2 regions of the Pseudoalteromonas sp. SaAl2 genome follow, and region 1 is predicted to be linked to the other one. Evidence: riboswitches for the same ligand, from Rfam matches in the RefSeq annotation. Region 1 holds a riboswitch; the other holds the start of a gene.

Region 1 (15,634 bases):
CCCGATGATTACTGCCACATACCGCATGATCTTTTGTATAAGTATAAAATGGATTAAATTTAAATTTGTTCAGAAACAAAAAAGCTCACTAAAAAGTGAGCTTTTTTATAAAATTAGTTATAGCAGTTTATTGTGCAAGTTTTTCTGGTGGAAAACCACTTAGAATAGTCGCAACAGCTTCTTGAACTGCTTTGTTACGCTGTTCAGGCGTTTGTTTTTTCTGTAGGCGACCTTCACGAGCACCGCGCCAAACAAGCTGATTAGAGGCACGATCAACAACATCAATAACTAAAGTACCTACATCATATTCATGGGTTGTTGTTTGTGTGTTATAACCCATACCCCAGTAATTCCAACGTGCGCCATAACCTACCTTAAATGTATCAACATCAACTTTAGTATCAACAGAGGCATGATAGTTAATTAATACATCTGCTGAGGCTTCGTCGGCAAGTGTCATACCGTGTGCTTGTAATTGTGTATTTACCGCTTCACGCACACGTTTTTCCATCAATGGGCTGATTTGATAATTATCCGCGTTAGCCAAAGTCGCTTGTGGAAACCAAGCAAACGTTTTGTAGTTACCAAAGTCCACAGATTTGTCGTAATCAATATCAGGGGTTTTTGCACAGGCTGCAAGTAGTAATACAGCAGTTGCAATTAGTATATTTTTCATGGAGTTTGCTCCTTGGCAAATTTAATGACTATTCGTTGGATAACATAACATAGAATGAATTCAAGGAAATGTTATTTTTTACCTGTAATTTGTATAAACGATAAGTACTGATCAGTTTAGTCGTCCTTGACTGAATGATATATTAATTTATAGAAACGTCGCTCTTATCTTATTGGTGCTCGACTTCTATCCAGTCTTTTTCATCTACCCAGTTCTGGGCGCCGTCTTTAACCGATCTAATTGGTACAATGTAATCACAACTAATCTGTGGTTTAACAGAGGCAAATATAGGCACAAAGCCAAAGCTTAGTGCGGTTTCAATAATTGCTTTTTGGTTTTGCGGGTCAATATCGGCCGCTTCATCGATATAAATAGGTATACGGTAAAGATTTTGTTCTTGGTCGCTTAATAAATAACGAATAAACAACATGCCGCATAATAATTTAATCGTAATACGAGTACCGTTAGAGCCGGCCGAATCGATTTTATCAAAATGCTCTGTCTCACCTGCACGATTAACTACTTCAAAGCGAATATCAAATAAGTCGGTTAGGGTTAAACCGGCTTTATCTGAGGCCAGTTGAATTAAGTGGTCTTTTGCTTCATTTACCGCGCTTTCGCTGTAAGGTTCTTGGCTTAATAAATCAAGGGTGTCGCCTTGCTCAAACTGATTGGAAGTGCTGATAATGGTATCAATACTATCAACCAGCATTTTGCGCGGTATAACATTAATTTTGAACGCTTGTAGGTTTGAAATGCGGTGCTGACTGATGCCTTTATTAAAGCTATTCATTTCGCGGCGCAAGCGGTCTAAGTCTTCACGCAAGCCTTTAATGGTTGCCGCAACTTCAGTCAGTGCAACACGGGCTTGGCGCTCAACTGCATCACGTTCGTTATCAATATTATGAAATGCGCTGATCAGTTTCTGGTATTTAGTAAACTCATCGTTTTCGTTATCAAACTTAGTGATGCCTGCATTATAAATGTGCAAATAGGTATTTCGAACGTTGATATCAAAATTACGTAGCTCTTGGCAGTCTTTATTAAAGTGATGGACTAAATCGCTCAAGTTGTCAAAGTCGATATGAATATCAATCATATAAGGGGTGACTTTGCCACTGTATAAATCAAGGGTATGGTCGATTCTCTCAGATTTAACTTGGCGCAGGCGATCAGCTTGACGTGATAGTAAATCCTTTTTAGATTTAATAATTGAGCGTCTGTCTGCGATTGAGCCACTATTTTTTTTGAATATCTTGTAAGTACTCATCAACCTGATCGCGCTCGGCGACTAACTGCTCTTTCAGCATGGCTTGAGCGTCAATTGACTGCAACATCACCTCATATTGCTCAAAGCGTTTCAGTGCACTTTCGCAGCTCATTAGCTCATCGTATAGGGCATCTTTTTCTTTTTGTTTATCAGCAACATTTGCAGCTACTTCGCGCTGCTGTTTAAATTCTTTTAATGAATTTTCAAGGGCGCTTAGCTGCGCTGTCAGTTGCTCTTTATTCTCGCCTGTTTGCATTTGCACAACAGAGAGCTTTTTCAATTTAATGGTCGCGCCGGGCAGGGTAAGTACGCCGCCTTTTACGTTATCAGATAATTGCGTTAAAAATTCGCCAAATGCATCTTCATCGCTGATATCAATATCACCACTGCTGGTGGTGGCAAACGAGAGAATATCAGGGTTTAAAATACGTGAAATTTCTTCCACTTCTTTGAGCGATAAATCTTCACGCATTCGGGTGAACAAATTAAATTCAAGGTTTTTAAGTTGCAGTTTTAAACTTTTAATTTGCTTTTGGGTTTCGCTGATACGGTAATCAAGGGTGTGTAAACTTTGCCCTTGAGCACTATTTATTGAATGCGATAGTGACTCGTAATCTTGTTTTAACTGGCCAAGGCTCACTTTAAGCGTTGCCATATTAACCAGTTCAAACTCTGCTTTTAGTGCATTAAAGTCTAAAAACCATTGTTCAATTTGAGTCTGCTTACGTTCTATATCACGCGATTGCTGAACGTAGAGCTGCTGCTTTTGTTCAAACTCATGTTTTTCGTGTTCAATGTCCTCAAGGGCAACATTGAGTTCGCTAAGTTGTGCTTCTTGGTAAGTATCAAAGTCTATTAACGCTTGGTCAATTTTAGGGGCGTAAGCGGCCAATTTCCCTTTGAGTACGGTTTGATTTTCAAGCATAGATTCAAGGGCGCTAATTGGCTCTTGCATTGACTCAAGGGCTTTTAATTCACGTTTTGCGCGATTTACTTTATCAAATGAGCGGCGCCATACTTCATAAAAGTCGACTTTCGAATTTGACATATGGCGTTCAAACACACGGAGCATAAAACGTTTAACATCGGCAGCGCCAAGCTTGTGTAAGTTTAAGATCCGGCGGAATATTTCTTTATAAATCGCCGAATCTTGCACATTATTAAGCGGGATCATTTTTAAATTAATGTCGCCATCAAACGGCGTTGCGCCGCCTGTTAGTAAAGCATTGAGCTCTTGGGCTTTGAGTTCAATCGGGTTAAAGCCTTGCTCTTTTAAGTGATTAAACAGCTTGGTGAACTTAATAATAGTTTTGCCCTGAGTGTATTGCTCAAGCTCCAGTTTGCCTTGATAACAAAAAAACTGATGGGCGTAACCGGCAATTTTCCCAAGACCCGCAACACCGATGACCACAGGGCCTTGCGGTAAGTTTGCTTCTAGTAAAATGTAAGATTGATCTGATGAGAAATAAAACTTACGGGTTTCATCTAGATCATGACCGTCCCATTCGGTAAGGCGTAAATCATTGATAAGTGGAAACTGCAGAGCATTAATAACCGAACTTTTACCGGTATTATTTGGCGCGCAAATAGAGCTACTTTTATCAAGCGGGATCACACATTTGGCATAACCGGCGGTGTTTAATAATGCGAGCTTACTGAGGCCGTATAGGTTTTTCATTATTCGTCCTCTCCAATATAGGTTTCTTCATTTACTTCCATTAATGCATCGATGTAGCGGTAAATTGGGGCTTGTAACATAAAACCGCCTTCAACTTCACGGGCAAGGCCGAGTCGGATCATGCGTAAATACACATCTTTACGTAAATCTGATCCCGAAAAAATCTCGAGTTGATCAAACAAATGTTTGTTCATCTGCACTAAGGTTTGCATCAACTCTAAATCGTTCACTTCATCAAATAGTGCACGCATAGGATCTTTGCCGGTATTGGCATAATGCTCAATTAATATATAAACGGTGAGTGCGATTGCGCGAGAGATTTTCCCCATGTTTGGTGTACTTTCGTCACTGGCAAAATAATAAAAACCGCGGCTATCGTGTTGTAAGTCATGGCCGAGAGAGTTAAATAGCGCACTGTATTGCTCAATGTGTTGATCAAGCTCTTGCCACATTAAAGTGTCTTGCTCACTAATATGATAACCCGTTACCAGTTTTTTATTGATGGCTTGTAGGTGGGTTAATTCATCTAAATTAATTTGTGTCATAGAGGTTACTCATTCCCTGTTTGGTTATGCTTGGGATCAACAGGCTTTGTATTAAATGGAAAGAGTGAAAAGTGTTGTCCGGCGATTTTAACTCGCATTTTTTCATCGCTTTGGCTGATTTCTATATCAGTATCGCTAATTAATTTTTGATATAAAAACAGCATTTCGTCGGCTTCAAGTTCTGGATAACTTTCACCAAGAAAAGTTAATAAAGGCTCGGGTTTTTTACGTTTAGCATTAAAACGCTTTTTAAAGCTAGTTTTAACATTGTTATAATCTGGAATGTTGGGTGTAACATATGCGGGCACATCTTGTTGGTCAGGCAATTCATATTCACTATGTTCAAATTCCACCAAGCCTGCCATGTAGGCTACCATGTGACGTTGCTGGCCCAGTGAAAAACGCTGAGCATCAGAGACAAAATGCGGTTGTACATTACTTAGCATGTTATCTACGCCATTTTTACGAATTAAGCCAAGTACTTTAGCTGCTTGGCGGGTGATCATATTATTACGGCGTAATTCTTCACGCAGGGGCATGAGCATATCGGCACTTTTGCGTAAGCTCTCGCGTCCAACAAGGTGCATCTCTAAGATACGCGTACGTAATTGCTCTAGCATACGTTTATCTTGATATGCTTTACCGGAGCGTTCGATGTGCGCGATCTGTGTACTTATTTGCTCTTCAATGGTACTAAAGCAAGCATGAAAATCACCACGAATATCCACCATTTCGAGCATAGGCTCAATATATTCATCAAAGGCTTCAATCACCGCCTTATAGCGCTTTTGCAACGATTGCACCGCGTTGTTGGCTTTTGCTTGCTCCACAATATTTAAAATGGCATTTTCGTTGTGGGCAAACAGTTTCATTATTTTACGGACCCGGTCATCCATAATGCGGCTAAAGCGACGTAATTCATCGTAATCTTCAATTTCACCAGCATTGGCTAAGCGGTTGCCTAAGCGAGCAAGGTCATCAACTAATACACTGATCTCTTGCGCAAGCCCCAAATGTTCTTCTTGCAATAAAAAGGTCGCAAAGTCGGCAATTGCACGGTTAATTTCCAGCTGGGACGATTTAGCTAGAGGTATAATAATATCTTGATTTAAAAGCCGGTTGGTTTCTTTGTAAATACGTTCGTTTGACCAAGTTGGTTGTTTTTGTTTGATCGCATTTTGTACGTCTTTCAAGCTAAAATCAGCCATTTTAAAACGTTTAAATAATAGTTCTAACATCCCCCAATGTTCTGTCAGGGTATTTAGTAACTTTTTAGCTGGGATCATAACGCTCCAGTACTTCTCATTTAGGCTGAATCAGCGATTGTTATAAAATAGGTAATTGGCAATAGTTTTACAATGCCTTTGGTGCTAGACTGCGCGCCGTGTCACATAAGTGACATAAGAATGCAATTTTTACATTTTTCTAAAGGTTGTTCAAACACCATGGTAACGTCAATTATCCTAACCCTGATAACGCTTGCATTCGTGCTCATCGTTATAGAGGATATTATCCATGTAAACAAGGCCAAAACCACGCTTTTCTTTGGTACTTTATGCTGGATTATCTTATTTATCTCGCCACTCAACGGGCAAAGCCCCGAAAATGTACAACACCAACTTGATCACAATATTTTAGAGATTGCCACTCTATGGTTGTTTTTAATGGCTGCAATGACTTTTGTTGCCTACTTGAACTCCAAAGGTTTTATCCAAAATATTGTGCACAGAGTGATGCCTAGTGCCATTAGTGAACGTAAGCTGATGTTTTTAATTGGTGGCTTTTCCTTTTTATTTTCGTCGATTTCAGACAATATTACCGCCACGCTTATCTCGCTTGCGGTGGTGATGTCGTTAAAACTCGATCCGAAAAAGCTTATTAAATACGCTACTTTGATTGTCTTTAGTGTTAACTCTGGTGGGGTGTCGCTGATAACTGGTGATGTAACTACCTTGATGATTTTCCTTGATGGCAAAGTCAGTATTGCTAATTTGCTACTGCTTATTGTACCGGCATTGGCGAGTGTTGCTCTGCTGGCGATTATGTTGTCGTTTGGCTTAAATGGTGCCGTCGAGTTTACTAAGCAAGAAGAGCGGCGTATTGAAAAAACCGATATCACCATCGCGGTTATTTTCTTATCAACTATTATAGCTACATTAACGCTTAGCGTACTTTACCATGTACCGCCGTTGTTGACCTTTTTGTTTGGTTTGTCACTTATGTTTTTAACTGCACAGTTTTTAATGCGCAAAAAAGACGTAAACAAAAAAATCATCGATTACATCCGTGAAATAGAATACGACACTTTACTATTTTTTGTTGGTGTGCTGTTACTCGTTGGTGCATTAAAAGAAGTGGGTATGCTTAGTAAATTCACTAACTTATATGAGCTAATGCCAGCGCAATATGCAAATTACCTCATGGGTATTCTATCAGCTGCGGTTGATAACGTGCCGCTAACAGCTGCATTGTTAAAAGCCGATATCATAATGAGCCCGCAGCAGTGGCTGTCGTTTACCTATGCTACAGGTGTGGGTGGGTCTATGCTTATTATAGGTTCGGCCGCGGGTATTATTGCCATGAGCAAAGTAAAAGCGCTGACCTTTATGAGCTATTTACGTATGTCGGTTTATTTATTAATTGCTTATACGGTGGGTTATGTTGGCTCTTATGTTGCCGGGAGTTTTATTTAATCGTACGAGATTTAATAAAACAACTTGACAGCTAGACGTCTAAACGATAACTTTCAAAGCCCGCTTTATAGCGGGCTTTGTTATTTTAACCACTAATTTAAAGTAGTTAATCTAACATTCAGAAGAGGTGCGATATTTAGGTACTTAATGTGAAGCGACGTTTGCTTTTGATCATTAAGGAGGGAAATACTCGCCGAGAAGAACAACTGACGTCACAGTGGTTTTTCGGTTTATGGGGCTGAATCCTCAAAACTGTCACCAATTTAGGTGGAGAGCTTCTGGCAGTGGACTTTTCTTATCAAGCACCCCCTTGCCAAGTTCTTCTTGTATTATCGTGGTTAAATGCCACAACAGGAGACGACATGAATACCCAAGTAGTTACAAATAACACGCAACAATTAAGCAATGCAAAATCAGATTACGTTGTCGCTAAATTTGGTGGTACAAGCGTAGCTAATTTTGACGCTATGAGCCGTTGTAGTGAAATTATTGTAGCTGATAACACAGTGCGCGTTGTGGCTGTGAGTGCCAGCGCAGGTGTAACAAACCACCTCGTTGCTTTATGCAAAAAGACTTAACTGCCCAAGAGCGTAGCGAACACATTAATGGTGTGGTTGCTATCCAAGACGCCATTTTAAATGAACTATCGCTTGATGCTGATTTAGCACATGGTTTTACTGAAACAATTAAAGCGTTTAAATCGCTTGCCAGCGAAACGCTTAAATCTAAGCAACAACACGATGAATTATTAAGCTTTGGTGAGCGTTTATCGTCGTATTTATTTACTCAAGTATTACGCCTAAATGGCTTAGATGCGGTGCGTTTTGATGTACGCCAAGTATTAAAAACTGATAGCCAGTTCTCAAAAGCAACGCCAGATGTAGAAGCGACTGCAATGGCGGCAAAAGCGCATTTAATCCCCTTATTAAAAGAACATGTTGTCGTTACCCAAGGTTTTATTGGTAGTGATGCTCATGGGCAAACAACTACCCTTGGCCGTGGAGGTTCAGATTACAGCGCGGCGTTATTAGCAGAGGCTGTCAACGCGAAAAGTGTACACATTTGGACAGACGTTGTGGGTATCTTTAGCACCGATCCGCGTTTGTGCGTAAAAGCCACACCAATTGCCCGCTTAAGCTTTGATGAAGCAGCCGAAATGGCGACCTTTGGCGCAAAAGTTTTGCACCCAGCAACAATTTTACCCGCTAGTAGAAGCCATATTAGTGTATTTGTAGGCTCTAGTCGTGAGCCTGAGCGTGGTGGTACGTGGATCGAACGTGAAAAGTCGCAAATACCTGGTATTCGTGCTGTCACGCAACGTAAAAACCAAATTTTGTTGACCTTGAAAAGCCCTGAAATGCTGTTAGCCAGTGGTTTCTTAGCGCGTGTATTTACTATATTAAGTGAGTTTAATATTTCGGTTGATTTAGTGACAACCTCTGAAATCAGTGTGGCAATTACTCTTGATAATGCACCAAATGCTTCTCGTCCTGAGCTTGATCAAGATTGCTTAGATAAACTCGCTGAATTTTGTCATGTGTCGGTTGAAAATAACCTAACGCTGGTGGCGCTTATTGGCTCACAAATTCAGCTTCGCCAACAAGAAGTTAATTTAATGAATGTGCTTAGCGACTTTAATATTCGTTTAATCTGTCATGGTGCGAGCAAACATAATTTATGCTTTTTAGTTGAGCAAGCAGAGTCAGACTTAGTTGTTCAAGCTATTCACAGCCGCTTACTTGAGCTCGAAAGCGCTGCATAATTGCTGTAAATCAGTGATATAAAAGCACTGCCAGTCAGTGCTTTTTTTATTCACGATAGTTATGTCAAAGCCTTCAAATACCGTGCTTTTAGCATTTAAATTAGCTGTTGCGAGCTCGGTGAAAACATGTGGACTGAGTAGCTGCGCAATAGGGCGGCTAGTCGCTTTGGCGAGTGCTTCTTTTAACGTCCAAATCCTAAAAAAACGCTGAGCGGCACATTGCTCATTTGCGGTGATTGAGTCGACTTCTTGCTGGTGATAAAAATGCTTAGCCAATTTTTCAAACGGGCGTTTCAAGCTTATCTTCTCAATATCAAAACCAAATTCGACCTGCTCAATATTCAGCGCTGCTCCAACAAAACCGTTCGAATGAGATAAACAACTACTCAAAACGGTATTCGTGTTTTTTATATGCAATAAAAGTTTGCTGCTATGCTCATCAAATTCAGAGCTTATGTGATGAGCGGGTGTATCGGCAAATTCAGTAAAACAGTGTTTAACTAAAAATTTAAGCAATAAACGCGTGGCAAGGTACTCTTGTTTTGCTTTACAGCTTTTTCTGCGTTCAATAACCGCTTGCTCAAATGGGCTGAGTAAATTATCTAATGCGAAATCAGCAAAGTTAATAGACTCTGCGTTCAACAATAAAACGCTTTGTGCATTAATCTCAGAGGCACTAAATGGGTTTACAGTCAGGTACTGATCAAAGTATTGGTTAGGCATAAAGTCCAGATGGCTAGCAGTGAAAATATAAAAGCTGGGTATAAAGTGCGCATTTACTAATGGTCTGCGCCAGCATTGACAAATTTATTACTCAGTCGCTGTGAAATATGGTTTAATTCACAATAATGAAAAATAATAACAGATAGTAGATGTATGGCACAATTGCGTGATGGTTTTCAAAGCCGCCTTGGTTTTGTTTTAGCGGCGTCTGGCGCTGCGGTTGGTTTAGGTAATATTTGGGGTTTTCCTACGCAAGCGGCGAATCACGGTGGCGGTGCATTTTTACTGGTTTATTTTATCGTAATATTTTTGTTGGCAGTGCCTGCTTTATACACTGAGCTGTTTTTAGGTCATCAAGCCCAAGCGAATCCAGTTAAAGCACTTAAAAACGCATGGCAAGATCAAGCACCAAAAGTAGGGGCTGCTGCTGGCTATTTAGGCTTAGCTGGCGCCATAGTGATGCTAAGTTTTTATTCGATTGTTGCCGGATGGATGATAGCTTACGCCCTTGAACCCATTGCTACTTTCTTTGGTTTTACTCAGGTAAGTCAATTTCTACAAACAGACTCTACAGCGCGTAATTTTGTATTTACGCCGCTAATGCTCATTTTGACTGCCAGCATTATTTTAAAAGGGGTTAAATCGGGAATTGAAACCTGGTCTCGTCGCTTAATGCCTATGTTGTTGGTTTTATTAGTCGGTTTAATTTTTTACATTGCCACGCTTGATGGCGCAAGTGAAGGCTTTGCAGCCTACTTGGTTCCTGATTTTAGCCAAGTGTTTGAGCCTAATTTAATTATAGCGGCTATGGGGCAGGCGTTTTTCTCCTTATCATTAGGAGTGGGTTGTATGATGATTTATGGCTCTTACTTACAGCCTGATGCCAATTTACCACGATTAACCGCATCGGTAGCTTTGCTTGATACAGGGGTAGCATTTTTAGCTGGGTTATTAATTATTCCAGCCATTTATGTGGCTCAGCACAACGGAGTACAAGTATTTAGTGATGGCAAACTCGTTGGCGAGGCACAACTTATTTTTGCAATTTTACCCCAGCTATTTAATACCATGGGCGAAATAGGTTTAGCGGTTGGGCTATTGTTTTTCGTACTCATGTCGATAGCCTCACTGACCTCGACCATTTCATCAACTGAAATTCCTGTGGCCTTCTTAGTTGAAAATCATCAAGTTGAGCGTAAATCAGCAACCTTAATGGTTAGTCTAACGGTATTGGCTGCATCGTCATTAATCATCTTTAATTTTGATTGGTTATTTGGTTTAGTGATTATGGTGTTAACGCAATACCAACTGCCATTAATGGGCTTGTTTTATTTTGTTACGGTAGGCTGGTTGTGGCGCCGTGGCAACCAATTGCATCAAGCAAGCAGTGGTTTTAAGTTTTGGTTTGCTCAGTATATTCGCTTTGTGTGCCCAATTTTAATGACCGCCGTGTTTGCTAACGTGGCGTTTGGGTAATAACTTAGCCGTCAGCCGTCAGCCGTCAGCCGTCAGCCGTCAGCCGTCAGCCGTCAGCCGTCAGCCGTCAGCCGTCAGCCGTCAGTTTTGAGTGGTATTACACCCAAGGAGGGATTATGAACAAAGAAGTTAAAGTACCAACTTTGCCTGATTCGGTAACAACAGCAAAAATAACTAACCTTTATGTTAATGAAGGTCAACTAGTCTATGTAGACGATGTACTGTTTGATGTTGAAACAGATAAAGTCGTGTTAGAAGTGATGGCAGACTGTAATGGCATTATTGAGAATATAACGATTGCTAATGGCGATGCCGTTACTTGCGAGCAAGTTGTGATGACTGTTAAACAGCTTGCCGACATTGAAATGCCAGCACGGCCTAAAGCTCAAAGCGCCAATAACAACACAAGCGACTTGGCAGAACCAAGCAGCGGTTACTCCTCCATTGTTTTCTAAATTTAATGTAAGTTTGATAATTGCACTAGCAGTAGGGGCTTTAGCTGTCCTTTTTGTGCTGGGTAATTAGCTGCTATGGTCAATTATGTGAACCACCCACTATATGGCAGCGAGCCAATTCCCTCTGGTAATAGCTATACAAAGCAAGAAATCGATAATGCCCATTGGCGATACGAAAGCGTGCGTTACTATCCAGAAACAGCAATCCCCGCTGTTATCGAGAAACAAAGTTACTGTGTATATCCAAGGCAACTCTATGTTGATATACAAGAGCTGTGTGTTGATTGTCACAGAGCATTTATATTTTTTGCCAAAGAGCAGCAATACTGGTTTGAACAATTAAAGTTTTGGATTGATGCACATGCAATCAAGTGTTTTGAATGCAGAAAGAAAACCCGCGCAATAAACCGGCTGCAAATTAGCTATGCAAAATTAATCATTACAGAACATCGCACGCCAGAGGAAACTCAATTGCTCAAGTCTACAGCGCAACAACTGTTTGATTTAGGTGTGATCAACAAGATAAATAAACTAAACGCTATTCGCAAAATGTAGTAGGCGTATTTAAGTGACTTAAGTGGTTGATTTATAACAGCCGATAAACAGGGCTTAACCAAACCTGATAGTCAGAAGTATGTCAATTGCAGACGTTGAGGAGTTTTAATGTCTGAAGTCAAGATTTGACCCCTTTGGCTTCTGAAGTCAAGATTTGACCCCTTTGGCTTCTGCCATGCCCCACGACTAAAGCACAGTGAGTTTGGTCAACATCAACACGAGTTTCTAAGCCTTCATTTTTAAATACCTCAGCCACATCGCTCATGGCATCAATAATATTGGTATGCATAAATTCCAGCGCTTCTGTTTTTGTGGCATAGCAATTAAATGCGATAAATGCTGCTGCCAGCCCACATCTTGGATACGCGACAAACTGCTTGGTGTAGCCTGATTAAGGTGCTGAATATTATCGCGTTTAATCACTTCCACACGCAGTGATTTAAATAACCCATGGACTACCCGACTTACCGCCTACCGAAATAGTCCTGCACTTACAGCCGCAATTAAATGATGCATCTAAAAAGTTAGCCGACAAAATCAGAGAAAATATTAATAGTATTTAAGCAATAGAAGTTAGTACTCATTAATGCTTGTTAACATCTACTAACAATGAAAAGTAATAATAATTGCATATTTATCGCTTTTTGTTTATAAATGGGCACGGAACGGATTCTTGAATAATGTCATAAGCTTATCAGTATAAGTACATCCCCAAGTGTTCGTTTAATTATTTACCCCCAACGAACATTGGAAAATTTCATGTTAAAAAATAAAAAACATTTAGCAACAGCCCTTATTGCTGCACTTGCAGCTGCCACTTTATCTGGTTGTGCAACTACTTCATCAAAAGCTATAGACACACCAACAGTCGCAACTTACAACACCACTTACTCTGGCACCAAGAGTAAATTAGTTGTGGGTCAGTTTGTAAATCGCTCAAGTTTTCAAAATGGTATATTTTCATCAGGCCAAGATCGCTTAGGTAGCCAAGCAAAAACAACCTTAATGAGCCACTTACAACAAACTAACCGTTTTAGTGTGCTGGATCGCGACAATATGCAAGCACTTGCAGAAGAAGCTAAATTAACAGGCGCAAAGCAAGTAATTAGCGGTGCAAAGTTTGTAGTAACTGGCGATGTAACTGAATTTGGCCGTAAAGCCATAGGTGATCGCCAATTATTCGGTTTACTAGGAAAAGGCAAATCACAAATTGCATACGCCAAAGTAACACTTAACATTGTTGATGTAACAACATCAGAAGTTATTTACTCAGTACAAGGTGCTGGCGAGTACAGCTTATCAGAGCGTGAAGTAGTTGGCTTTGGTAGCACAGCTTCATACGATGCAACATTAAACGGAAAAGTACTCGATTTAGCGATTCGTGAAGTGGTAAATAAACTAGTTACTGGTCTTGAATCGGGTCAATGGGGTAGTAAAGCATGAAAAAGCTAATCGCTACCGCTATAGTATGCGTCGCGCTTACTGGGTGTAATAACACCAAAGAACCTCTTTTATTATTACGGTGACTATAACAGCGCCGTTTATGCTTATTTAAAAGCAGATGAAGTTTCGGTTGAAGAGCAAATAACTATTCTAGAGCAGGTTATTGCTGATGCAGCTAATAACAGTAAAGCAATAGCACCAGGATTACATGCTCATTTAGGTATGCTGTATTTTGATACAGGCAATGCTGTGCAAGGTATTGCTCATTTTGAAACAGAAAAACAATTATTTCCTGAATCAGTTCAGTACATCGACTTTCTTCTAAAATCGGCAAAGGGTGCTTAATATGCGTTATTTAAAGCTAATCTCTATCGCAACATTATTAACAGCACTCGCAGGCTGTGTATCACCGCCACCGAGCCATGATTACAGTGCATTTAGACAAGCAGATCCTCATTCAATTCTTGTGTTGCCTCCTTTAAACAACACACCAGAAGTCATCGCGCCTTATAGCGTAATGACACAAATGATGACTCCTATCGCTGAATCAGGTTTTTATGTATTTCCTGTTGCGGTTGTTGATCAAACCTTTAAAGGTAATGGTTTAACGGTTGCAAACGATATTCACCAAGTGCCCGTTAAAAAGCTACATGATATTTTTGGTGCTGATTCAGCCTTATATATCAACATTGAAGAATACGGTACTAGCTACGTCGTTATTTCAAGTGAAACAGCGGTCACTGTATCAGCAAAACTTGTTGATTTACGCACTGGCGAAGTCCTATGGCAGGATAAGGCAAGAGCATCGTCTGCTGAGCAACAAAACAACAACACGGGTGGTGGCTTAGTCGGAATGCTAGTTGTTGCAGCTATTAATCAAATTGCTGAAACAGTGAGTGATAAAGGCTTTGAAATTGCTGCAATTACTTCTAATCGTTTACTTTCATCAGATACATACAATGGCTTATTGTATGGCCCACGCTCGCCAAACTACGGCCAGCCCGCGCTAAGTGAAAAGAAACAGTAATTTTTAATTAAATATACAAAAAGCCGAGTTAAATACTAACTCGGCTTTTTAATTAATTAAATTTTAAAACTATTTCACCCCTTTTCTATTTGCCAGCCGTTATAGCTCTGAAACAACATAATAAGTTAATTTGGAGCGGCTTATGCACACACTTGAATTTCCTAAAACCCCCATGTTCAAAACATCAACAGCTGTTATTGGCGGTGCTGTGATGACCTTTATTGCATTTGCCTTTATGCAATACTTAATTAGAGCCTTGAGGGTCAGAGCCTTGAGGGTCAAATCTTGACTTCAGACATCAAGCAACCTCGTAGTTCTTCGAATTGTAATTCAACCTTCTTATTTTCAATCATTAATACATTTAATCTACCCGTGTAAAACAGGACAGTCACAATTTATGCGCAATACCAACGGGGTTGAAATATATGCCTGTCCTTTTTTGAAGCCGATGTAACTAAACAGGCTTAGCAAAGTTCACGTGGTTGATTTTTCGTGCTTTGGTTTTTAACCTTTTATCTTTGACCTAGCACCTAAATAAACCCCTTATTTAACCTCATTACTCAGCGGCTGGTTATTAGCAAACTCAATCGCGTTATTAATGGTGGTTTGGGCTATTTCAGTCAATGCTTCTTTGGTGAAAAAACCTTGGTGCCCGGTGACTAATACGTTAGGAAAGCTTACTAAGCGTGAAAATATATCGTCTTGCATGATTTCGTCGCGGTGGTCTTTGAAAAATAATTCTGACTCTTGCTCGTAAACATCAAGGCCTAAGTAGCCAAGTTTTTTACTTTTGAGTGCGTTAATGCATGCTTTACTATCGACTAATGCACCGCGTGAGGTATTAATTAGCATCACGCCTGGTTTCATTTTACTAAAGGCATGCTCATTAATTATGTGGTGTGTTTGGTCGTTCAGTGGGCAATGTAATGAGATCACGTCACTTTGGCTTAGTAATGTATCAAGGTCGCAAAGTGTATAATCACCTTGTTCGGCGTAGGGGTCGCATACTAAAACGTTGGCACCAAAGCCGTTTAGAATGTTTACCAGCGCAAGGCCTATTTTACCACAGCCAATAATGCCAATGGTTTTTTTAAACAGGTTAAAACCAAGTAGACCATTTAAATCAAAGTTGTCTTCACGTATGCGATTGTAAGCTTTATGTGTTTTACGATTTAAAGTTAGCATTAATGCGATACAATGCTCTGCCACTGCTTCAGGGCTGTAAGCAGGTACGCGGCATACTTTTATATTGTGGGCTTTAGCAGCTGTTAAATCGACATTATTAAAGCCTGCACAGCGTAATAAAATACATTTAATACCTTGCGCTGCTA
Region 2 (15,634 bases), 1.9 Mb from region 1:
TAGCTGTGCTATGGCTTGTGTGTATTTTATTGTTACAACTTTTCTTTGACCTTGTTCAATTGTTCTGAAAACGTTAGATTTCTTAAATCTCCTAACCCTACTTTCTCTGTAAGTTCAGCTAATTCGCTTTCAAATTTAAGCAGCTCATTCTCAATTTCTTTCTCATCTAACGCTGTTTTTAAGTTTGCATACTCACCATACAAACTATTAATACGAGCAATTTGATGAGCAACGCGATCGGCTTCTAACTTTATGCCGTCATATTCTCGGTTATGTTGATGTGCATACGTTTGTCCACGCCTTAGTTGAGTTTTTACCTCTTCGTACACTATTGGAAAGACGCTAGCTTTATCTGAATTAGCTAATTTATAAATTTTGTTAATATGCTCAGAGAAATAAAACTGCACTACGGCATCTTTTTCTAATGCTGTTAGCTGCTCTAAAAGCTGAGGTACATACTGCTCTACTTGTGCTTCTTTACCATCAATGAGTAACTGTTTTAGTTCTTGGTGTTGCTCATCCAATGTAGAATAGCGTTTTTCAAAATGAATCTTTGCGTCAATTTGAGTCAATACAGCAAACTCTTCTCTAACAGGTTTAAGCACTGCTGTAATACGCTCTTTTGAAACTGTAGCCCCTTCAACCAAGGTAATAACCTGCTGACTTTGTTCCATAATTTCATCTGCTACTGTATCTGATGAAAACAATGATGCACTATCAAGGGCGTGATCTGGCGATAGTCTTAATTCAGCAAATTCACTTTCAAGCACTTGCCATACTTCTTTAGCCTCATATACTTTTTCTGTGTCGAAGTCAGCGAGTGCTTCCGAATCTATTAAATTATATGCTGTAAGAGCTTCTTGAAAAGCTTGTTCAGCCTTCTCATAGGCTAACTGTAATTGTTCTGGAGTGATTTCTTCACCACTCAACCCTGAAGTAAGGTTCCCCAAGTCACTTTGTACTGACTCGATAGTTTTACACCCCGTCAAACTCGCGCTAATAATAATGGATGCTAATACAAGTTTTTTCATTAGTAGCTCCACTGTCCGCCAAGTGCAAATGAAACATTGCTATATTCAACCTCAGGAACTCGTAAGCGTTGACCATTCTCCAGGTTTTCAGTAACAATATCTCGAGACTTATACTGTGCATCGATACCTGCAATGATTGCTATATGTTGCATAACTTGATAGCGCATTCCTATTCGTCCTAATACCCCCCATCCATTAAAACTATCAGTTAATGTCGTCGTTTCAAATTGCGTATTCTGAATTTCAGAATACATTGGGCTGCTTACCTCTCCTTCGATATACCAACTATATTTATTGAAGCTGTCTTTAAGGCGGCTGTCATAGCGTGCACCTAATGTAAGTAAAATACCCATTTGATCTTCAGATACTGAGATTACAGGGCGGAGTTGAGAATTATAGTTTTGTTGCTCACCCGGTTGCCCCCCTTCCATACCCGGTAAAGTAAAGCGAGCAGGGCTACTTGGATCATCTGAAATCGCTATTAGTGCCTGGTCAAATTTTTCTGCACCAGGTTGAACAAATGAGAAGTTAGAACGTGTAAAGCTAGATGTGAAAAACTTGGTGCCAACGGTGAACTGAAGTGCTTGGGTAAAGTTGTAGGCACCTTTAAAGCCAATTTCATTGGCTTTAATCTTAAATGCATTTTCTTGAATAGCTCCAAACTCTCCCATATACCATGTCTCTGTGGCTATATCTGTAGAGATTGTTGCAGCACTTTCAACATAAAATCCCCAATCATCATCAATACCCGTGTAGGAAATTTGTCTAATAGCCGGGTTGGTGACATCGATAGACTGGCTTAACTGACCAAAGCCAGCAACATCGTTTAAAGTTTCACTATAACCAATATTTTCAAAGCCAATGCGAACCTCACTGAATGAGGGGTTAGGGGTTGCATACACTGATGCACTAAATAGGACTGTTGTTAGTAAAGGTAGTTTCATTATGACGCCTTCTCACTGCTATAAAGTCACCTTAATAGGAAAGAGTGAGATGCTCACTGTACCGTCCGTGGTAACAAAAAATAACATATGTTAATTTTATATGCGAAAGAGTTTAGACGATCAGAAGTCATCGTCAAGCGAAAATGAATGAAAACTTAATAAAAACCCGCATAAAGCGGGTTTTTGCAATAATTTGATACTAAAAAGAAACTAGACGACTTGTTGAATAATGATATTATCGGCCTTTTGAGTGTACGCTGGCATGCGATGGAAGTTTAAATATCGATACGTATCTGCCGCTGTCGCATTGATTTTAGCTGCATATTCTTGATATTCAGCTAGCGTAGGTAATTTGCCTAAAATAGCCGCTACAGCAGCAAGCTCAGCTGATGCTAGGAATACATTTGCGCCATTCCCCAAACGGTTGGGGAAGTTACGCGTTGAGGTAGATACAACAGTTGCCCTATCTGCCACCCTTGCTTGATTACCCATACAAAGTGAACAGCCCGGCGTTTCTATACGTGCGCCAACACGGCCAAAAATACCGTAATAACCTTCCGCCGTCAGTTGTTCTTTATCCATTTTGGTCGGTGGTGCAACCCATAATTGAGTAGGTATACGACCTGTAAAACCATCAAGCAACTTACCTGCGGCACGAAAGTGTCCAATATTAGTCATACATGACCCAATGAACACTTCGTCGACTTTCTCACCCGTAACATCTGATAATAGCCGTGCATCATCAGGATCATTTGGTGCACACAAAATTGGCTCTTTAATGTCAGCCAAGTCGATTTCTAGTACGTGCTTATATTCTGCATCTGCATCAGCTTCCATCAGATCTTGATTTGCTAACCAATCTTGCATTGCAGTGATACGACGTTCGATTGTACGTACATCGCCATACCCTTCAGAGATCATCCATTTAAGCATTACAATGTTTGATTCTAAGTACTCAGCAATCGACTCTTTAGAAAGCTTAACAGTGCAACCAGCAGCTGAACGTTCTGCGGATGCATCTGAAAGCTCAAACGCTTGCTCAACCGTTAAATGTTCCACTCCTTCAATTTCAAGGATACGACCAGAGAATTCATTGATCTTACCTTTCTTTTCAACCGTTAATAAACCTTGTTTAATACCGTAAAGCGGGATTGCATGCACAAGATCTCGAAGGGTAATACCTGGCTGCATTTCCCCTTTAAAACGAACCAAAACAGACTCAGGCATATCAAGTGGCATAACACCGGTTGCTGCTGCAAAAGCAACCGCACCAGACCCTGCTGGGAAAGAAATACCTAATGGGAACCGAGTGTGTGAATCCCCCCCCGTACCAACTGTATCGGGTAATAGCATACGATTTAGCCAAGAGTGAATTACACCGTCACCTGGGCGGAGTGATACACCGCCACGATTCATAATGAAATCAGGCAAGGTATGGTGAGTATTTACATCAATTGGTTTAGGGTAAGCAGATGTATGACAGAAAGACTGCATGGTTAAATCTGCAGAAAAACCTAAACAGGCTAGATCCTTAAGTTCATCACGCGTCATAGGACCTGTAGTATCTTGTGAACCTACAGTGGTCATTTTAGGCTCACAGTATTGACCTGGGCGAATACCCGCTACGTTACATGCTTTACCAACCATTTTCTGTGCAAGCGTAAAGCCTTTATCAGACAATTCAGTTACTGCTGGTACTTTAAATACGTCTGTTGCACCTAAACCAAGTGAAGTACGTGCCTTATCAGTTAAGCCACGACCAATGATCAATGGAATACGACCACCCGCACGAACTTCATCTAAAATCACTTCAGATTTAAGCTCAAAAGTAGAGATAACCTCATCGGTACCGTGGCGCTTAACAACACCTTCATACGGATAGATATCGATTTGATCACCCATGTTAAGTTTATCAACATTTAACTCAATGGGTAATGCCCCCGAATCTTCCATAGTATTAAAGAAGATTGGCGCAATCTTATTGCCTAAACAGACACCACCAACACGCTTGTTTGGTACAAATGGGATATCATCACCCATAAACCACAGCACAGAGTTAGTTGCAGATTTACGAGAAGAACCAGTACCAACAACATCACCTACGTAAGCAAGTGGTAAGCCCTTAGTTTTTAATTCTTCAAGTTGAGAAATTGGACCAACTCCACCTGGTTTATCTGGTGTAATACCATCACGCTCAATTTTTAGCATGGCTAAAGCATGCAGTGGGATATCTGGACGAGACCATGCATCTGGTGCTGGTGACAAATCATCAGTATTCGTTTCACCCGTTACTTTAAATACCGTCACTGAGATTTTATCTGCAACTGCTGGTTTATTAGTGAACCACTGGGCGTTAGCCCAAGATTCAATAACTTGCTTTGCAAATACGTTACCCGATTTTGCCTTCTCTTCAACATCGTAAAAAGCATCAAACATCAATAAAGTACCGCAAAGACCTTTCATTACAATAGGAGCTAAAGAGTCGTCATCTAGAAGCTCTACCATAGGTTCAATATTGTAACCACCTAACATAGTGCCGAGAAATTCAGCTGCTTTTTCTTTTGATACTAAAGGTGAAAATGCTTCCCCCTTCGCTATAGCTGCTAAAAAACCAGCTTTAATATAAGCCGCATCATCAACCCCCGGTGGCACACGGTTAATTAATAAATCGAGAATAAACTCTTCTTCACCTGCGGGTGGAGTTTTAATGAGCTCAATTAAATCAGCCGTTTGCTGAGCATCTAATGGCGCAGGTACGATACCTAACGCGGCACGCTCTTCTACGTGTTTACGATATTCATGTAGCACAATATTACCCTCTTGGTGACGTCAGAAAACTGATAGATAGTGCGAAAAACGCAAATAAAACCTAATTTGTACCTAGATATGATGGTTAATTATAAAACGTTTAAGTATAGATGAAAATTCAAGCTGCGAAGCAAATCATGATACTCAGTATAAATACGTTGAATGATAAGTGATTTAAATACTCATTTTATTAATGGGTAATGTTGGCGAAAGCAAAGTTGGTGAGCGTCATATTATCAAGTTAGAATGCCCTTTAGTAACTAACTTTAAGTCTTTAAAACTAAAGCGTATCCATTATTAATATCTATAAATGCGTAGATTTTTTATTACAGCTCTTTTGAAACGATTATAATAACCATAAATAGCAGTCAGCTACATAAAATCAATGTGTTATGAACTTTAGTCTTTTCAGGCATAAAAAAACCCAGCATATGCTGGGTTTTAACACTTTGCTATATATTAACGCTTTACTTTTACACGTTCAATAACAGTTACATGCGCTTCAACACGACGGTTTTCAGCATGAGCTGAAGCCGTGTTAGCTTCATTTTTAAGACGCTCTTCACCTAAACCAACAGTGATGATGCGCTCTTTATCGATACCATTTTCGATTAAACGAGCTGCAACAGCGTCAGCACGCTTTTTCGATAACCATTTATTGTAATCAGCTTTACCTACAGATGAAGTATGACCTTCAAGAAGTACTTCAGTGCCTGGGTGCTCATTTAAGAAAGCAACTGCTTTATCAATATCATCTAAATATTGTTCAGATACTTTTGAAGTATTGTTAGGGAAAGTAATTAGTAAGCTCTTAGTTACTTCACGATCTTCGTATAATGTACAGCCAGTGCCATCTACAGCATCAGTCATAGGTGTGTTAGCACATTGATCGTCAGCATCAGGGATGTTGTCATTATCGCTATCAGTCGGAGCTACTGCTACAGGTACTACTGCAGCTGTTGGCGCCGCTTCAACCGGTGCTGATGAACCTTGCTTACCAAAAATGTAGCTAAGACCTAATTTACCAGCAACATCGGTGTAACCACGATCAAGACCTTGGTATAAAGCTGCTTCAGCATTAAACGCGAAGTTGTCTGTGAAATAATGCTGGTAACCAGCACCTACATTAGCGAATGTAAGATTTTCAGAAACATCTAATTGCTTAAGACCAAAAAGACCATAAAAAGGACCGCCGTTAATATGGTAAAGACCATCAATACCTAAACGATCTCCGTCCATGCTGGTTGCAGTCATAGCTGGATCTGAACTCGAAATATCAAAATCCATATCAGCGTATTCTAAACGTGCGCTCCAGTAATCGTTGAAACGGTAACCTAATTCAGCACCCCAACCTGTTGAATCATCAACATTCATGCCATTAGTACCACGGATATTTTCCCATGATGCGTCGTAATAGTCACCAAATGCACCGATAAAGAAGCCTTCTTTTTCGGCTGCAAAACTTGAAGCGCTAGTTGCAGCTAGTGCTATAGCAATAGTAAGTGATTTTAATTTCATTGTTTCCTTCCCATTTTCACAATTAAATTGTAGCTAAGTGACCCTAGCTTAATAAGTTTGACCAGAGTACAAAATCATTTGTTAATCATTACTTAACGAAAACACTTAAATTGTATTTTTATCAATTAAAGCAGTTTTAATAATAAATCGCTGATTTAGTATAGACTAGATAAAAAACTTTATCTAACCAGCATAGTAATTGCATGTTGTAATTACTATGCGTAAAAAAAGTAGTTACATAGAGTATTAGCGATTTATCGACTAAAGTAATGCAAACTTTAAAGTCCATGAGGGCATTATATTGGTTAATTTTAAATCAACAAGTAGAAACCGTATTTATTTTTCAAAAAAATTAATAAATAACAGTCATTAACTAGCCCACAGTAAAAAAACACCATCAAAACTCATGAGAGTTGCTGCTTTTTATAGCAATGCCTCCTATTCCCTGCTGTAAATCAAAAAATAATTCAAAGCAAGTTAACAGCCAGCTATGACAAAATTAAGTACCGCAAAAAGTTTTGTAATGCGCATCGTCTTTAGCTTCTGTATACCAGGTTTCTTTGATTTGCGCTTGATACGGTTTTTGCAACACCTTTAAATACTCACTCAGAGTAGCGCTTTGGCCAGATTGTACAAAGTCATTTAAGATATTTTCTATAATATGATTGCGCGGGATCAATTTAGGATTGTTTTTACGCATAACTTCATAACTACTCCTATTGGTGCGCTGCAACCATAACTTCGACCACTGAGTTAAGGTTGCTGGTATTTCAGCATTATCTTGCAGTGATTCAGTTAACGTATCGAAGGTATTAGTGTAATCAAGCTTTTGGTCTTTTAATATAGCCAACAACTGCGCAACCAACTCACTATCTAAATCCTGATTTCCATCAAGGCCTAGTTTTTCAGCCCACATCTGAGTAAACGCGTGATTAAATTGCTCAGCAAAGTGATTAATTAAAGGGCTTAGTAAAGCAATGGCTTGTTCATCATCTTCGTTGATTAACGGCATTAAGCTCTCAGCTAATCGTGCGCAATTCCAGTTTGCAATATTTGGCTGATTTCCAAAGGCGTAACGGCCTTGGCGGTCGATGGAACTAAATACAGTATCAAAGTCGAACTGATTCATCATCGCACACGGACCATAATCAATAGTTTCACCACTAATAAGTGTATTATCTGTATTCATTACACCGTGAATAAACCCCACCCGCATCCAGCTGATCACAAGTGCGATTTGTTTTTTTATTACTTCACTTAAGAAAGCTAAATAACGCTCAGGGCCTGTGCTTTGTATATAAGGATAGTGTCGCTCAATCGCCAGATCAGCTAAGGCTTTTAAGCCTTCAACATCACCTTGCGTGGCTAAATATTGAAATGATCCTACTCTGATATGGCTTGATGCAACACGAGTCACAATTGCGCCGGGTTGGGGTGGTTGTCTGTAAACGCTTTCACCTGTCGCGACGACTGCTAAACATCGGGTTGTCGGCACGCCTAGCGCGTGCATTGCTTCACTCATTATGTATTCACGTACTGCTGGGCCAATAGCACAACGGCCATCACCACCACGAGAAAACGGTGTCGCCCCAGAGCCTTTTAGCTGGATATCCCAAAGTAATCCACCTTGATCAGCTACAGCCCCAAGTAAATGCGCACGCCCATCTCCTAAGCGAGGCGAAAAATGTCCAAATTGATGGCCTGAATAGCCCAGTGCAACAGGCGCTATGTTTGATATGAGTTGATTTCCACTAAACACGCCAGCTCGTTGTTCAGGGACAACATCAATGGCCAATTGCTTAGCCACAACATCGTTAAATAACAGCAGCGAAGGTTCGCCAACTGGGCTTGGTCTATCGGCTATAGCAAATTGATCTGCGATGTCAGTATAGCGTGATACTAATTTCATAAAATTACCTTTCGCCGCTATTGCGGTTCAGTTGTTTGAATACCCACACGATTATCACCCACGCTATAGGCTACGATTAAGCTTAGCTCCTGTAAACTTAAGTCACTTTGTTGCTGTAGCTCATTAAAAAAAGCTTGTGCGGCAGTGAGGGATTTTTTAGTTTGTAAGCCACCGTCTATAATTTTATGTGCACGCAAGTAGCTTTCTACATCGCGTGAAAGTAAAAACGTATCTTTACCAAGCGTACGTAGTGCATAAGGCCCAGTATTACCACCCAAGCGCGCGCCGTGCTTTTTTAAATATGCCCATAAGCCAATAATGTCGTCTGTAGGCCAATTAGCAATAAACGCACTAAAACTACCGTGTTCACTCGCCACTTCATGAATCATATATGCGTTATCAGCAATGGTTTGTACTTTTTTAAAGTTACGTACAATACGCTCATCACTGGCTTTTTGTTCTAGCATATCTGGTGGCATCATCAGTAGCTTTTCTACATTAAAATCCCAAAACACTTCTCTAAAGCCTGCCCACTTACTATTAATAACAGACCAATAAAAGCCACTTTGAAAAACCTTGCGGGTAAACTCTTCAAGCCAAGCATCATCGGGCAACTTTTTAAGCTGTGCCTGTGAAAGTGGCGCATGCAGCAATTGCGCTAACATCGCTTTACCGCCTTTTCGCTGTGCTGCTCGTTGATAAATATCCTGAAACTTTTCCATTAATTAACTACCCTTGCTTTGTCTATTTGCTAGTGTACGAAAAAAGCAGTTAATACGTAACCTCTCACAAACAAAGATCAATACATCCTGACATACTTAGCCTTGACACCTAGACGGCTAAAATGCTTTAATCACCGACATTACCCCTATTTAAGGTGTGAGTTTACTCGTTTTAAACTCGCACTGTGGGCTAGAAGAGGTGCGTTATTCAGGTAACGTATGTGAGGAGCACACACTCCAATGATCATACGTGAGGGGAATTAACGCCGAGAAGTAACACTTTTTGTGAAGGGTTATTTCGGGCGACTGGGTTGAATCCCAGCGACTGTCACCAACAACAGCTAACGCTGTTGATAAGTTTGGTGGAGAGCTTCTGGTCTTAGCATAATAAGGCCTGCGTGCCTTATTATTTAAGTCCATTCGCTCTTCGAATTTTAATGTTCGAATGATGTAAATGCGGCGCTTTTAACTTCCCCATTGAACTCATCGAACACCTAAGAAGTTCGTTGCAGATGAAAAACAACTTTAATTTAAACGACTATCCGTTATGGACTGCACTCGTCACGCCTTTTACTGATTCAGGCGAAGTCGACTACGTAGTACTTGAACAGCTAGTTGCACAACAACAAGCAGCTAATAATGGCATTTTACTACTTGGTAGTACGGGCGAAGGCTTAGCACTTAGTTTAAAAGAGCAACAAGCCATTATTGAACATGTATGCCAATTAAAGCCTACTGTGCCATTAATGGTTGCCGTTGGCGGTATGAACCTAACCCAACAAATTGCGTGGGTTGAATACTGTAATCAACTCCCTATTCACGGTTATTTACTGGGCTCACCACTTTATGCCAAGCCTGGCGTTGTTGGCCAAACCCACTGGTTCGAAACGCTGCTGAACGCAAGCAATCACCCTTGCATGTTATATAACGTGCCTGGTCGCAGTGCAGTTGATATTCCACCAGCCGTTATTAGCAATTTAAAAGATCATAAAAATTTATGGGCGCTTAAAGAAGCCAGCGGTGATATTGCTAAATTTGAAGGTTTTAGAAAAGCCTCGCCAGAATTAGCGATATTCAGTGGCGATGATGCCCTCATGCCTTATTTTGCCCAAGCCGGAGCAAAAGGCTTAGTCTCTGTTGCCGCAAATGCTTGGCCTACACAAACCCATGAATTTGTAAAACGCAGCCTTAGCGGTCAACACCCCAATCTATTTGCCGATTGGTCGCAAGCAATTCAAAGCTTGTTTGCCGTCGCGAACCCTATTCCCGTAAAAGTTTTGATGCATCTACAAGGGAGACTAAACAGCCCGTATTTGCGCCCACCATTAACTCACTTAGAGTTAACCCAAACAGATTGCATTAACAATGCAAATAACACCATTTTATCTTGGCATTAAACACAGGTTTTTATAATGAGCTGGTTAGAACTATTAAATAATTTAGAATCAGGCGCAGTACGCGCTGCAACACAAGACGCAAGCGGCCAATGGCATGCTAACGTTGAAGTTAAGCAAGGTATCTTAGAGGCGTTTAAAAACGGTACTAACACCGAATTTGCCGGTGGTTTTGTTGATAAACACAACTTAGCACCGCAAGAGTTTACTGCCGAAAATGGCGTTCGTATGGTACCTGGTGGCTCAAGTGTTCGCCGTGGTGCTCACGTAGCTCAAGGCACGATTATCATGCCACCAGCGTACGTAAACATTGGGGCTTTTATTGACGAAGGTACCATGGTTGATAGCCACGCTCTAGTTGGTTCGTGTGCACAAGTTGGTAAAAACGTACATTTAAGTGCTGCTGTGCAACTCGGCGGTGTCCTTGAACCAATTGGTGCAAGCCCTGTAGTCGTTGAAGACGATGCTTTCATCGGCGCAGGTTGTGTAATCGTTGAAGGGGTTGTAGTTAAAAAGGGTGCGGTACTTGCGCCAGGCGTACGTTTGTCAGCAACTATTCCTGTTTATGACTGCGTTAACGAGCGTCAACTTGATAAAGGTGAGCCAATTCCTGAGTATGCCATTGTAATTCCAGGCTCTCGACCTGCTTCGAATGAGTGGGCACGTGAGCAAGGTCTAAGCATGTCATGCGCGTTAATCGTAAAATACCGTGATGAACAAAGTGATGCGTCATTACTACTTGAAGAGGTTTTACGTTAATGACCTTTTTGAGCACGCCAGTTAAAGCCGCCATTGATGAGTTATCAACAAAGCTTGATACACCATTTTTTGTCTACGACCTTGATTCACTCAATGCACACCTTAAGCGTTTAGTGGCACAAACCGAAGTGAAACTTTGGTATGCAGTTAAAGCCAATCCACTGTCTAAAGTAATTCAAAGCTTAGATGGTGCTGGTTTTAACTTTGATGTGGCAAGTAAAGGCGAACTTGAGCAAGTGCTTGCTCAAGGTATTAACAGTGAGCGCGTGCTCAACACTGGGCCTGCTAAAAGCCCAAAACAAATTAAATACTTTATTGAGCGCGGTGTACGTATTTTTGTCGCTGAAAGCCTTAACCAAGTGCGTTGGCTCAATGAACAAGCAACTGCAAAGCAGTGCCAACTACAGGTTTTACTGCGGGTGCAATTACGCTGGCCTGAAGGTGAAAAAAACCCACTAGGGGGCGATAGCCTTACGCCATTTGGCTTAGGCTGCGATGAGTGGCAAGCTCTCAACACGAGTGAATACCCTGCACTTAACTTTAACGGCCTGCATATTTTTCAATGGGGAAATATGCTTAGTAGCGATAAACTCGCCCAGCTTTGGTCACAAATGGTCGCGCCACTACAACAGCTAGCAAGCAATTTAGGTATTCATTTAAAAGTGCTCGATTTAGGCGGTGGTTTAGGTATTCCTTACACACTTGATGCACCAACTCTAAGTTGGGATGCGTTAATCGATGCACTAGCGAAAATTAAACGCGATGCTGGCGTTGATGAGTTATGGATGGAACTTGGTCGTTATGCCGTTGGCGAATGCGGTCATTATGCAACTCCTGTTGTCGAGCGCAAATTAAACTACGGACAACAACAAGTGATTCTTAGTGGTGGCATTAATCATTTATTGCGCCCAGCGGTTACGAGCCAAGATTTCCCTGTGCAATTACTCCGTGACTCAACGGCTGAAAACCAAGCAATGAGCTTATATGGGCCATTATGTACTGCGCTTGACTGCTTAGGTGAGCATCAACTTCCCAATGATTTAAATGAAGATGACTGGCTCGCATTTAGTCAATGCGGTGCTTATGGTTTTACTGAAAGCATGCCCTACTTTTTATGCCACGAGCTTGCCGCTGAATATGTTTTGCACCGTGGCGAATTACAATGTGTTCGCCAAGCTGAAGATGCCAGCTACTATCTAAGGTAATTGAGATGAGTACAACACCAATCAGCCAAGAGAATATAGTCGTTGGCGAAGTTGCCAACGGTTTACCGCTAACAATTCCTGTGTATCGTTTAAAAGGCGATGGCAGCGGACCAAGCGTTTATATACAAGCAAATATGCATGGCGCTGAAGTGCAAGGCAACGCGGTAATTTATCAATTACTTGAGCAACTAAAGCAACTTGACTTAAAAGGCGATATCACTTTAGTGCCCTATGCGAACCCAATTGGCTGTAATCAAAAATCAGGCGAGTTTACTCTTGGTCGCTTTGATCCAATTACTGGCACTAACTGGAACCGTATGTATCATTGCAACAGCCAATTAGCTGCTAAATTTGCAGAGCAATACAGTGATGCCGATGAGCAAACTCTAAAAGCAGTATTTAAATCCGCACTGATAAATGAAGTAGAACAACAGTTAGCCGGGCCAGATTATCGTTTAACTACAGGCAAACGTATTGCGCTTAATTTACAAAAGCTCGCACACCAAGCTGATATTGTACTCGACTTACACACAGGCCCTATTTCTAGCCAGCATTTATATTGCCCAGATTACGCCAAGGCCAGCGCCAACTACTTTAACATCCCCCATGTGTTGTTTATTCCTAACGACTTTGACGGGGCAATGGATGAAGCCAGCTTTTGCCCATGGTGGCAACTAACTGAACAATTAGCAAAGCAAGGCCGTGAGTTTAACGTACAAGTTGAAGCGTTTACTGTTGAATTAGGTAGCCAAGAAAAAAATCGATTTAAGCGCGGCACTTGATGACGCCAACAGTATTTTAAGTTACTTAAATCACAAGCAAGTTTTTGTTGATGCGCCTCATCAACCAAAAGTAATGAAACGCTACGGCTGTAATTTAAATGATTATATGGCTTATTACGCGCCGATGGGCGGTATGGTTGAATATATAGCCCCACTAGGCGGGCATATTAAAGCCGGTGAGCCAATTGCTAAAGTTTTACGCATGGAGCGTTACCTTAATGAGCAGCCATTACAAACACTTACTCTCGATTGTGATGCAATCGCTATTTTACACTTTGCCTCTGCAAGTGTGAATCAAGGTACCGAACTCTACAAATTTTTTACTAACGTATTTGAGCTGTAAGCTCCCCCTTCTCATTGCGTGAGAGTAATATGAGCATAAAGTGCTAATATTGCATTGAAAAAGCGGCTAATGCCGCTTTTTCTCTATAAAGATGATCAAAATTAGTAAATCTGTCGTAACATAAATAATACTTTCTTTAATAGTTAAGTAAAAGTTCACAGTCACTAAGATATAAAACCCTGTATACTTTTTTAACATGTACGTTTATCAAAGGAATAATAATGACTTGGCGCAACGGGATCTTACTAACGACTTTGTTATCAACAAGTGTGTTAGCACAACAAGCTGACACTGAAAAGGCAAATGAGCAAAACAGCGACATTGAATTAGTTAAACAATGTATTTTGAATGAAGCCATTGCCGGCGATGGTGAACAAACGCTTGCTCAACTACGTGAAAGGTGTTCTGCACTCGATGAAAGCAAGCAAATTACAGCACTAGATAAGCGCAAAGCGCGTGAAGAAGTCAGTAAAAAAAATCGCAATGTAATTACACCCCATAAACGAAACTATATATTACCTTTATCTTATGTTTCAAATCCTAATGTTCGTCCCTTTAGTGGTTTAAGTGAGCTGTCGGATGAGCCTGATGGTGAGTCTTTAGATAATCTAGAGGTTAAATATCAACTTTCGATTAAAGTACCACTTTACGATAACTTTGCAGATGAAGATCAAGCCGTGTTTTTTGGCTTTACCTTGCAATCTTTTTTGGCAATTTTATAATAACGACATATCATCCCCCTTTCGCGAAACCAATTACGAACCAGAAATTTTTTGGGTTAATTATTTAGACCCTGAAAATGTACTTTGGGGTGATGAAATGGCAGTTTCATTGGGCTTTGTGCATCAATCAAATGGCCGTAGCCAGCCCAATTCTCGTTCATGGAACCGTATTTACGCTAATTTCATTTGGGAAAATGAAGGCTTTGTATTTAGCTTTAAACCTTGGTACCGCATTCCTGAAGATAAAAAAGAAGACCCCATGGAAGCCAAAGGTGATGATAACCCTGATATTTATAAATACATGGGCTATTTTGAATTTAGTGGTGCTTATCGCTATGAAGATCATGAGTTTAGTTTTATGACGCGCAATAACTTAAACTCTGATAACCGTGGTGCTATTCAGCTAGATTGGTCTTTCCCATTGTGGGGGCGATTACGAGGTTATGCACAGTATTTTAACGGATATGGTGAAAGCTTAATTGATTATAATGCAGATATCGAACGTATTGGTGTAGGTATATTACTAACCGACCTGCTCTGACACTTATAATTTTATATAGCAAAAAGCCAAGCACTGCTTGGCTCTTTAATCTATCTAATACAATACATTTTATTTTTTTACAACAAATGTACCTTCAAACTCAGCGACTAGTGCTTCACCATCATAGATTTCTACAGGCACTTGATAACTCGCTTTACCTTCTGTTTCGAGCTCGCTCAATTTACCTTTGCAACCACTTAAATCGACACTGCCGCGAGGATCATTATTGAGTGGTTTTAGGTATTTTATGTTTGCATCCGCAAGCACAATATTTCCTTCAAAACCCGCTTCTCTAAGCGCTAAGTAAGTCGCCCCCCAACCTGTTAACGTCGCTAAACTATAAATAGAGCCCGCAAACATGGTGTTATGTAAATTCAAATTAGCATCTAAATCGGCAATAGTGGTAAATTGCCAATCAGTATAACTTTCAACTTTTATACCCATTGCATCACTAATTGGAATTGATTCACGCCAAATATTTTGTAGCACTTGGGTCCAATTAGGGTGGCGAAACCAACCTGGTTCTGATGGCTTTTGCTTGATCATTTTAAAGTGCTGTACATCATCGTAAGCTAAATGTGCTTTTTCTTTTAGCTCATAGCCATGACGCTGGTAAAACTCTAATGCACGTTCACGAGCAAATAACACAAGTTCATCTGCATCTTGTGTCCATGCTATTTTTTCAAGTTCGTGTAGTAGTCGGCTGCCAATGTGTTGATTACGATTTCCTTCTGCAACCGCCATATAGCGTACTTGCGCTTGTTGTTGGTTATTAAAGTGCAAACGCGCGACGCCTAAGACTTCGCCGACCTTGTTTTTAATAAAGCGGTGTTCAGCATCTTGTTCCAAATCATCTTGCTCAGAACCTCTGGGCTGATCCCAAGGTGCGCGCAATACTTGCCAACGTAATTGATAATAAGCTTGCCAATCTTCACTACTTTGCGGGGTAGTTACCT

Evidence for each region. Region 1 has a riboswitch for lysine ahead of lysC (lysine-sensitive aspartokinase 3). Riboswitches for the same ligand answer to the same signal wherever they lie in the genome.
Region 2: another riboswitch for lysine. It lies ahead of dapA (4-hydroxy-tetrahydrodipicolinate synthase); the one in region 1 lies ahead of lysC (lysine-sensitive aspartokinase 3).

What each region holds. Positions count from the first base shown of each region.
Region 1 is NZ_CM129605.1:1,270,228-1,285,861, forward strand. It holds gene ACU8V8_RS06320 (peptide-methionine (S)-S-oxide reductase) at 1-57, shown strand, start outside; gene ACU8V8_RS06325 (DUF4136 domain-containing protein) at 128-676, opposite strand; partial or broken gene ACU8V8_RS06330 (ATPase) at 846-3,624, opposite strand; gene ACU8V8_RS06335 (condensin complex protein MksE) at 3,624-4,169, opposite strand; gene ACU8V8_RS06340 (hypothetical protein) at 4,175-5,455, opposite strand; gene nhaD (sodium:proton antiporter NhaD) at 5,615-6,862, shown strand; lysine riboswitch at 6,977-7,148, shown strand; partial or broken gene lysC (lysine-sensitive aspartokinase 3) at 7,225-8,624, shown strand; gene ACU8V8_RS06355 (4'-phosphopantetheinyl transferase family protein) at 8,598-9,347, opposite strand; gene ACU8V8_RS06360 (sodium-dependent transporter) at 9,501-10,823, shown strand; gene ACU8V8_RS06365 (biotin/lipoyl-containing protein) at 10,940-11,278, shown strand; gene ACU8V8_RS06370 (zinc-ribbon domain containing protein) at 11,366-11,833, shown strand; gene ACU8V8_RS06375 (hypothetical protein) at 11,952-12,122, opposite strand; gene ACU8V8_RS06380 (CsgG/HfaB family protein) at 12,593-13,276, shown strand; gene ACU8V8_RS06385 (DUF4810 domain-containing protein) at 13,325-13,621, shown strand; gene ACU8V8_RS06390 (DUF799 domain-containing protein) at 13,623-14,303, shown strand; partial or broken gene ACU8V8_RS06395 (energy transducer TonB) at 14,446-14,553, shown strand; gene ACU8V8_RS06400 (2-hydroxyacid dehydrogenase) at 14,847-15,634, opposite strand, start outside.
Region 2 is NZ_CM129605.1:3,180,141-3,195,774, forward strand. It holds gene ACU8V8_RS15040 (hypothetical protein) at 33-1,031, opposite strand; gene ACU8V8_RS15045 (autotransporter outer membrane beta-barrel domain-containing protein) at 1,031-1,975, opposite strand; gene acnB (bifunctional aconitate hydratase 2/2-methylisocitrate dehydratase) at 2,186-4,783, opposite strand; gene ACU8V8_RS15055 (OmpA family protein) at 5,243-6,301, opposite strand; gene ACU8V8_RS15060 (protein adenylyltransferase SelO) at 6,801-8,210, opposite strand; gene ACU8V8_RS15065 (DNA-3-methyladenine glycosylase I) at 8,228-8,932, opposite strand; lysine riboswitch at 9,119-9,313, shown strand; gene dapA (4-hydroxy-tetrahydrodipicolinate synthase) at 9,445-10,329, shown strand; gene ACU8V8_RS15075 (2,3,4,5-tetrahydropyridine-2,6-dicarboxylate N-succinyltransferase) at 10,345-11,085, shown strand; gene ACU8V8_RS15080 (PLP-dependent decarboxylase) at 11,085-12,290, shown strand; partial or broken gene ACU8V8_RS15085 (succinylglutamate desuccinylase/aspartoacylase family protein) at 12,296-13,415, shown strand; partial or broken gene ACU8V8_RS15090 (phospholipase A) at 13,637-14,678, shown strand; gene ACU8V8_RS15095 (bifunctional GNAT family N-acetyltransferase/hotdog fold thioesterase) at 14,748-15,634, opposite strand, start outside.